One region of the Herbaspirillum sp. RTI4 genome, then DNA from elsewhere that is predicted to be linked to it. Evidence: riboswitches for the same ligand, from Rfam matches in the RefSeq annotation. Region 1 holds a riboswitch; the other holds the start of a gene.
The links. Region 1 has a riboswitch for cobalamin ahead of RGU70_RS14635 (ferredoxin). Riboswitches for the same ligand answer to the same signal wherever they lie in the genome.
Positions count from the first base shown of each region.

Region 1 (3,406 bases):
GTGCTCGGTTTGCTGCTGTTATTGGCATTAAAGTGCGTCACGCTGATGTCGCTGCCTCTGCCACAGGCCGTCGTCGGTTTATTCGTGGCGCATCCTTTATCCCGGCTGGCCAGCATGATGCTGACGGCGCGATTGCCCTATGCCAGAACAGAGGGCAAGGCGCATGGCATGGTGCAGAAAATGCCTCCCGCTGCATGGATGGTCGCTATCGTGGGGGGCGTGTTGCCGTTGCTGCTGGCAGGAGTGGGAGGCGGGTTGTCATGGCCGCGTATAGCGCTGATGTGTATCGCGGTGGCCGGTGTGACGCTGTGGCTGATGCGGCTGTTTCGTCGTCGTCTTGGCGGTTACACCGGCGATTGTCTGGGGGCGGTGCAGCAACTGACCGAGGTGGCCTGCTATCTCTGTCTGCTGCTTAATCTCCCTCACTATTAAGAAAAGAAGCCCCGGTTTTAAGGCCGGGGGCAGCGCGCTCCGGCGATGTCAGCGTGGGTCGATATCCAGCTTGTTTCGTTTTGCAGGGAGCTTGGCCGTGTTCCCTGCTTCCGTAAAGAGGTCACTCGTGGATTGTGAAACATCGGTGAGCGTGATTCGCGGTAAAGGTAAGGGCTGTTCGATGAAGCTGGTTTCACCGATTGAGTTCGTCCTCTGATGCATGCGCACCCCGGTCAGATGCTGCTTCACGTCCTTGGTATAGCGCACTTCAATCGATTTGCGTGGATGGGCGATGTCGCCGGGGCGGACCTTATGCATGGTGGCCGTGGAATTGCCCGCCCGCACAAACTGTTGACTGAGTGGAGCCATTGCGGCCGGGTGCTTGACCTGGAATGCCGATTTCATCAGGTTGGACAGCGTTGTTTTGACCGTCTTGTTTTCAGTCTTTACCGGAGGCGAGGGTGCTGTGGGCTGGATGTTCATGGATTTCACCTTTGTAAAAATAAGATAAGTTCCACAAAGTAGCCTCTTGGCATTATTTGACTTTCATAAAACGCTTATTTGATGCCATGCGACAACGCCTCCATCTGATCCGTCACCCGCCGCCGCAAGTGGAAAGCGGCATTTGCTATGGCAGCAGCGACCTGCCGCTCAAGCCGGAACCGCTCGCCACGCTCATTGCCGCGTTGATACAACGTTTGCCGCCCAAGGCATCGATGTTTTACAGCCCCTTGCAGCGTTGCCGTCTACTGGCTCTGCCGCTGGCGGCTGCACTCGGTAACGCCACTCCCACCCCCGATGCGCGACTCCTCGAAATGCATTTCGGGACATGGGAAATGCGCCACTGGGATGTCATCGGCAAGGACGCCGTCGACGCCTGGGCGCAGGATATGGTGCGCTACCAACCCGGCGGCGGCGAAAGCGTGCTGCAAATGGCGACGCGGGTACGCGCGTTCTACGACGATGTACTGACGCGCGCCGACGGCGAAACGATCGTCGTGTGCCATGCCGGCACTATCCGCCTGCTGGCAGCCTGTCAGTTGGGACTGAGCTTGCCGGAAACCGCGCTGCACGCTGCCAGTACACCGCACAGCATTGCCTATGGCGAATTGACGACGCTGGAGCTGAATTAGCCCTACCTGCCCGATCCTTATACCGACGACAGGCGGCAGACAGCAGACCTGGTCACGAACCAGCTATACTGCGCAGCTAATCGTTTCAGGTGTTCCACGTCCAGAAGGCGTGAAATTAAACGGGAAATCGGTGCAGGGAACTGAGTGCTTAGTTCCACCATGCCGATGCTGCCCCCGCAACGGTAAGCGAGTGAAAACGCAGGGCGCAAGCGCTCGGCGTTGCATGGAAATGCAATCAGGGAGATGCAACCAGCCACTGGATTCGGCGCAAGCCACCTCCGGGAAGGCGCACCCTCCCGGAATGGGCGACCCCATTCCCCTCGCAAGCCCGGATACCGGCCTGAAACAGTCATGCAGTTTGTCTCGCGGAGGGCGAGTCAGATGTCGCCGCGCCTGCCAGCAGCCTGCGGCGCGTCGCTTCGCCCTCATTTGTTACCCCTGACCGCTGACCATACAACCCGGTCGGCCTGAAGAAATCCCCATGCGCACTCACACCCGCCACGTCCTGATGTGTACCGGCCCCCGTTGCACCGAAGACGGCGTTCACTCGGAAGCCATGTTCGCCCGACTCGGTGCCGCGATTGACGCCCGCCCGCAGTTGCGCGTCAAACGCACCCGCACGCAATGCATGGTCGCCTGCAAAAATCAGGGACCGCTGCTGGTGGTGTACCCCGAAGGAATCTGGTACCGCTGCCACGACGGTGAGGCGCTGGAACGCATCGTCGAAGAACACCTGGAACACGGCCGCGAAGTCAGCGATCTGGTATTTCACCGGCTCGGCAGCGGCGACGTCGATCCGCCGGAAGATCAGGATGTGTCCATTCCCCCGGAGCCACTAGCATGACGCCCACTGCCCCTGAATCTGCGCTGATGCCCTGCGACCTCGCCCTGCTGACCCACACCGCCAACGACCTGGCCGTACTGCACAATGCGCGCCGCCAGTTGCCCGTCGAATTCGCCGCCGCCATTCGCGGCATCGACCTGCAAGCGCTGGAAAGCGACAGCCGCATGGCCGAATTGCTGCGCACCGAACTCGCCACCGCCCGTATCCTCATCGTGCGCGTACTGGGTCGGCTGGGCAGCATTCCCGGTTTCGGCGAACTGCTGCGTCACGTCCGTCAGCAAGGCTGTCACCTGATCGCCATCAGCGGCACCGGCGAACCCGATCCCGAACTGGCCGCGGTCTCCACCGTCTCCGCCGCCGTCGCCGATCAGGCCGCCGCGTATTTTCAGGCAGGCGGCAGCGTCAATCTGGCGCAACTGCTGCGCTACCTGTCCGATCATCTGCTTCTGAGCGGCCTCGGCTACCTGCCCGCGCAGCCTCTACCGGATCACGGCATTTACCATCCCGATCTGGAGCAGGGCGCCAGCAGCGCCGACTGGCGCGCCGCCCATGCCGAACAAGGAAAAAGCCAGCGTCCCGCCGTCGGCATCGTGTTTTATCGCGCCCACTGGATCAGCGGCAACACCCGCTTCATCGACGTCCTGATCGACGCCCTGGAACAGCGCGGCATGAACGCCCTCCCGGTATTTACTTCCTCGTTGCGCCACGGTGCCGACAGCGGCGTACCGACCGCGCTGCGCTACTTCCTCGACAGCGACGACGCATCACAGCCGCTGATCGACGTCCTCATCAACACCACTGCTTTCGCCATGGGCGACATCAACGCTGGCGGTACCACTACTCCCGGCTGGTCGGTCGCCTTGCTGGAACAACTCAACCTGCCGGTACTGCAAGCCATCGCCAGCGGCATGACGCAGGCCGCCTGGGAGCAATCGGCACGCGGCATGAATCCGCTCGACGCCGCCATGAACGTGGTGCTGCCCGAATTCGACGGCCG
Region 1 is NZ_JAVIWQ010000002.1:3,282,435-3,285,840, reverse strand. It holds gene cobS (adenosylcobinamide-GDP ribazoletransferase) at 1-432, shown strand, start outside; gene RGU70_RS14645 (hypothetical protein) at 481-915, opposite strand; gene RGU70_RS14640 (histidine phosphatase family protein) at 1,002-1,565, shown strand; cobalamin riboswitch at 1,636-1,924, shown strand; gene RGU70_RS14635 (ferredoxin) at 2,047-2,409, shown strand; gene RGU70_RS14630 (cobaltochelatase subunit CobN) at 2,406-3,406, shown strand, end outside.

Region 2 (3,406 bases), 680 kb from region 1:
TGGCCAAGCAACTGGCGCAACAGATTCCCGGCTTGTATATCGTTGCCGTCAACGATCTGCTTGGCCCGGACAACGCCGCGCCCTTCGGACAGACCGATTACGAAAGCCTGCTGGCCGGCGGCGATCCTGACTTTCAGTGGCAGGCGCCTGCCGATGAGTGGGAAGCTATCGCGCTCAATTACACCTCCGGCACCACCGGCGATCCGAAAGGTGTGGTGTATCACCATCGCGGTGCGGCATTGAATGCGGTATCGAATATTCTGGAATGGGATTTGCCCAAGCATGCGGTCTATTTGTGGACCTTGCCGATGTTCCATTGCAACGGCTGGTGTTTTCCCTGGACCATTGCGGCGCGCGCCGGAGTGAATGTCTGTCTGCGTAAATTCGAGCCCAAACTGGTGTTTGATCTGATGCGGGAACACCATGTCAGCCATTATTGCGCCGCGCCGATTGTGCATGCGGCGCTGGCGAATGCGCCGGCAAGCTGGCGTCAGGATTTGCCGGTGAAGGTGCGCGGCATGATTGCCGGTGCGCCGCCGCCGCCGGCCGTATTGTCCAAGATAGAAGCAATGGGCTTTGACCTGATCCATTCCTACGGTTTGACTGAAGTGTACGGACCGGCGGCGATTTGCGCGGAGCAAGAAGGGTGGGGCGGCTTATCGGAAGAGGCGCGCGCCACTAAAAAATCGCAGCAGGGCGTGCGTTATCACTTGCAGAGTGCGATTGCAGTGCTTAATCCCGAGACGATGACAGCGGTCAGTCCCGACGGCGAGGAAATCGGCGAGATCATGTTTCGCGGCAACATCTGCATGAAGGGCTATTTGAAAAACCCGAAAGCCACGCAAGAAGCGTTTGCCGGGGGCTGGTTCCATACCGGCGATCTGGGCGTGATGAGTGCGGACGGCTATATCAAGATCAAGGATCGTAGCAAGGACATCATTATTTCTGGCGGCGAAAACATTTCCAGCGTGGAAGTCGAAGATGCGCTGTACCGGCATCACGATGTGCTGGCGGTCGCCGTGGTTGCCCAGCCCGATGAAAAATGGGGAGAAACGCCATGCGCCTTCGTGGAGTTGAAGGAGGGCGCGACTATCTCGGAAGCAGAGCTGATCGCGTTTTGTCGGAATATCCTGCCGGGGTTCAAGACGCCTAAAGCGATTTACTTCGGGCCTTTGCCCAAAACCTCGACCGGCAAAATTCAGAAGTTCGAATTGCGCAAACGCATGCGCTCGAATTCAGCGATTGATCAGTAAGGCATGTTGGCAAAGAGCCACGACAGTGCGTGACTCTTTGCCGTTTTTTCTCTTATCGTCGCTCAGCCGCTCAATAAGCTGGTTTGCCAATCAGACGTTTGATGGTTTGCGTACGTTCAAGCCGTTCAGCGAGCCAGCCAAAAAGCACGCCGATAGCGGTCCACAGGATTACTTGCATGCCGATGGCGGCGATACGGAATTTCCATAGCAGCACCGCAGGAAATGCCTCTGGTACTTCATTCAGTTCCGGCAGCGAGAGTTGCACGGCGGCGATGACGGCAATGAATACGCCGCCGGCAATAATCGTTCCGTTCCATGCACCAGTTCTTGCGGCCGCATAGCGTCGCACTGTGAAGGCAAAGGCCGTGACGGCAATCGAAATGGCGATCATCAGAAAGTACAGGCCGGTGCGATACCTGATCGTATCCGGGTCGCCAATCGAGGGGGGATTGGCCGGATACTTCAAATAAGGCACCAGGGTAAGCGCTACGAAGGCGGCCAGAGCCAGCCATGCCGCCAGTGGCCGCGCCCCAAGTTTTCCGATACGGCCGTAGGCATAGGCAAACACCAGCGCAAACAAGCCACCGACAGCCGCTCCATAAACGACGACGCCCGTCAGCAAACCGATACCGGCTTGCGTCGAGCGGCTTACCAGTCCGTGTTCATGCTCATGCTCATGCACCTCACCGACCGCATGGGCATGCTCATGTGCGGCGGCTTTGTCTGCGTTGATTTTTTCCTCGAAAGAAATTGCCTGATCGACCTGCGGCTCGCCGAAGGTTTTGGCAAAACCGAAAGCGAGCAGGCCCGCCACGATGCCCGCGAGCATCCCGCGCAGCAGAAGTTTTCCTGTCATGTCGATCTCCCGGTCAGTGGCAAGGAAAGCCGAGGAGATGGCGGCCGTCGTGCATGAATTCATGCACATACATGCCGGAGATGAGCGAGGTCGCGCCTTGTTCGGCGCCGACGAAATACAGTGCGAGGAGCAGCAACAAGCTGCCGAAAATAACCCAGGGAAGTAATTCGCTTGCAGGAATAGCGACCGGCTCGGCGGCCGGATTGAAAACAGTTGCAGTCACGATGCAGATCTCCCGGGGTTGCGCGCCCCAATGATGGTTGGAAAGTCAGCGCGTGCAATCAATGTTGAGCGACACGCTGGGAAGGGCGAAGTGCAGGTCTGACTTTCGGTTCGAGAACGAATCGATTACAGTGGCGCGACCGCGCCGGATTTGCACCGGCTTCCACACTTCGGACCGGGCCATTATACGCATGCCGTTTTTATGCTGTTTCAGGAACCCTATCGTCAACCGGCGCTGACTGCTTCATCCATTGAAAGGACAACATGCAAACACGGCTGTTATTGATTAGTCATGCGGCGACGCCCGCGATGCGGAGCGGAAAATTTCCCGCGAATGACCGGCTTGACGAGAGAGGTATCGAAGATGCCGCCGCGTGGAGTGCGCGTATGCCGGTATTGGGCGCGCCCTTGATGCTGAGCAGCCCGGCAAGTTGCGCGCAAGAAACTGCCCGGCTACTGGTTTTGACGGCGCGTATTGAGCCGCAACTGGCGGACATGGATTATGGGCGCTGGCTGGGTAGACGCTTGGCGGATATCGCCGTCGATGAGCCGGATGCGCTGGCCGAATGGAGTCAAAATCCGCATGTGGCACCGCATGGTGGTGAATCGTTCAGTGCCGTAGTGAAACGCGTAGGAACGTGGATGGATGGGCTGGAGTCTGGGGATGAAGTCGTTGCCGTTACTCACGCCGCAGTGATCCGCGCGGCAATCATTCATGCCTTGCAAGTGCCACCGGCTGCATTTTTAAAAATTGAAATTGCACCACTGTCTTTAATCGAATTGCGGCGTTCTGCGCGAGGCTGGGCGTGGTGGCCGGGGAGGTCTGAATGAGCAAGGATGCAGAATTCGATGCAGGCAAGGAGAGGGTGGCTTGAGTTTGCTTGGGTTGAACATTCTTCAGACTCGCAGTTCATCGCAACATGCAATCGGGAAGGGGGCGCGGGCTTTATAATCCGGTCCCATGAAAATCTTATCCATAAAATCCCTGTTTGCCACCCTCACGATGGTCTTTGCCGCATCCGGCGCATTGGCCAAGGGCAATGAAGCACTCCTGTTCGATCCGCTTTCCGTCAGC
Region 2 is NZ_JAVIWQ010000002.1:2,601,665-2,605,070, reverse strand. It holds gene RGU70_RS11630 (acyl-CoA synthetase) at 1-1,253, shown strand, start outside; gene RGU70_RS11625 (CbtA family protein) at 1,324-2,109, opposite strand; gene RGU70_RS11620 (CbtB domain-containing protein) at 2,123-2,332, opposite strand; adenosylcobalamin (AdoCbl) riboswitch at 2,419-2,504, opposite strand; gene RGU70_RS11615 (histidine phosphatase family protein) at 2,596-3,162, shown strand; gene RGU70_RS11610 (phospholipase D family protein) at 3,293-3,406, shown strand, end outside.
Region 2: it holds a riboswitch for cobalamin, as region 1 does, so the genes downstream of both, RGU70_RS11620 (CbtB domain-containing protein) here and RGU70_RS14635 (ferredoxin) in region 1, are expected to answer to the same signal.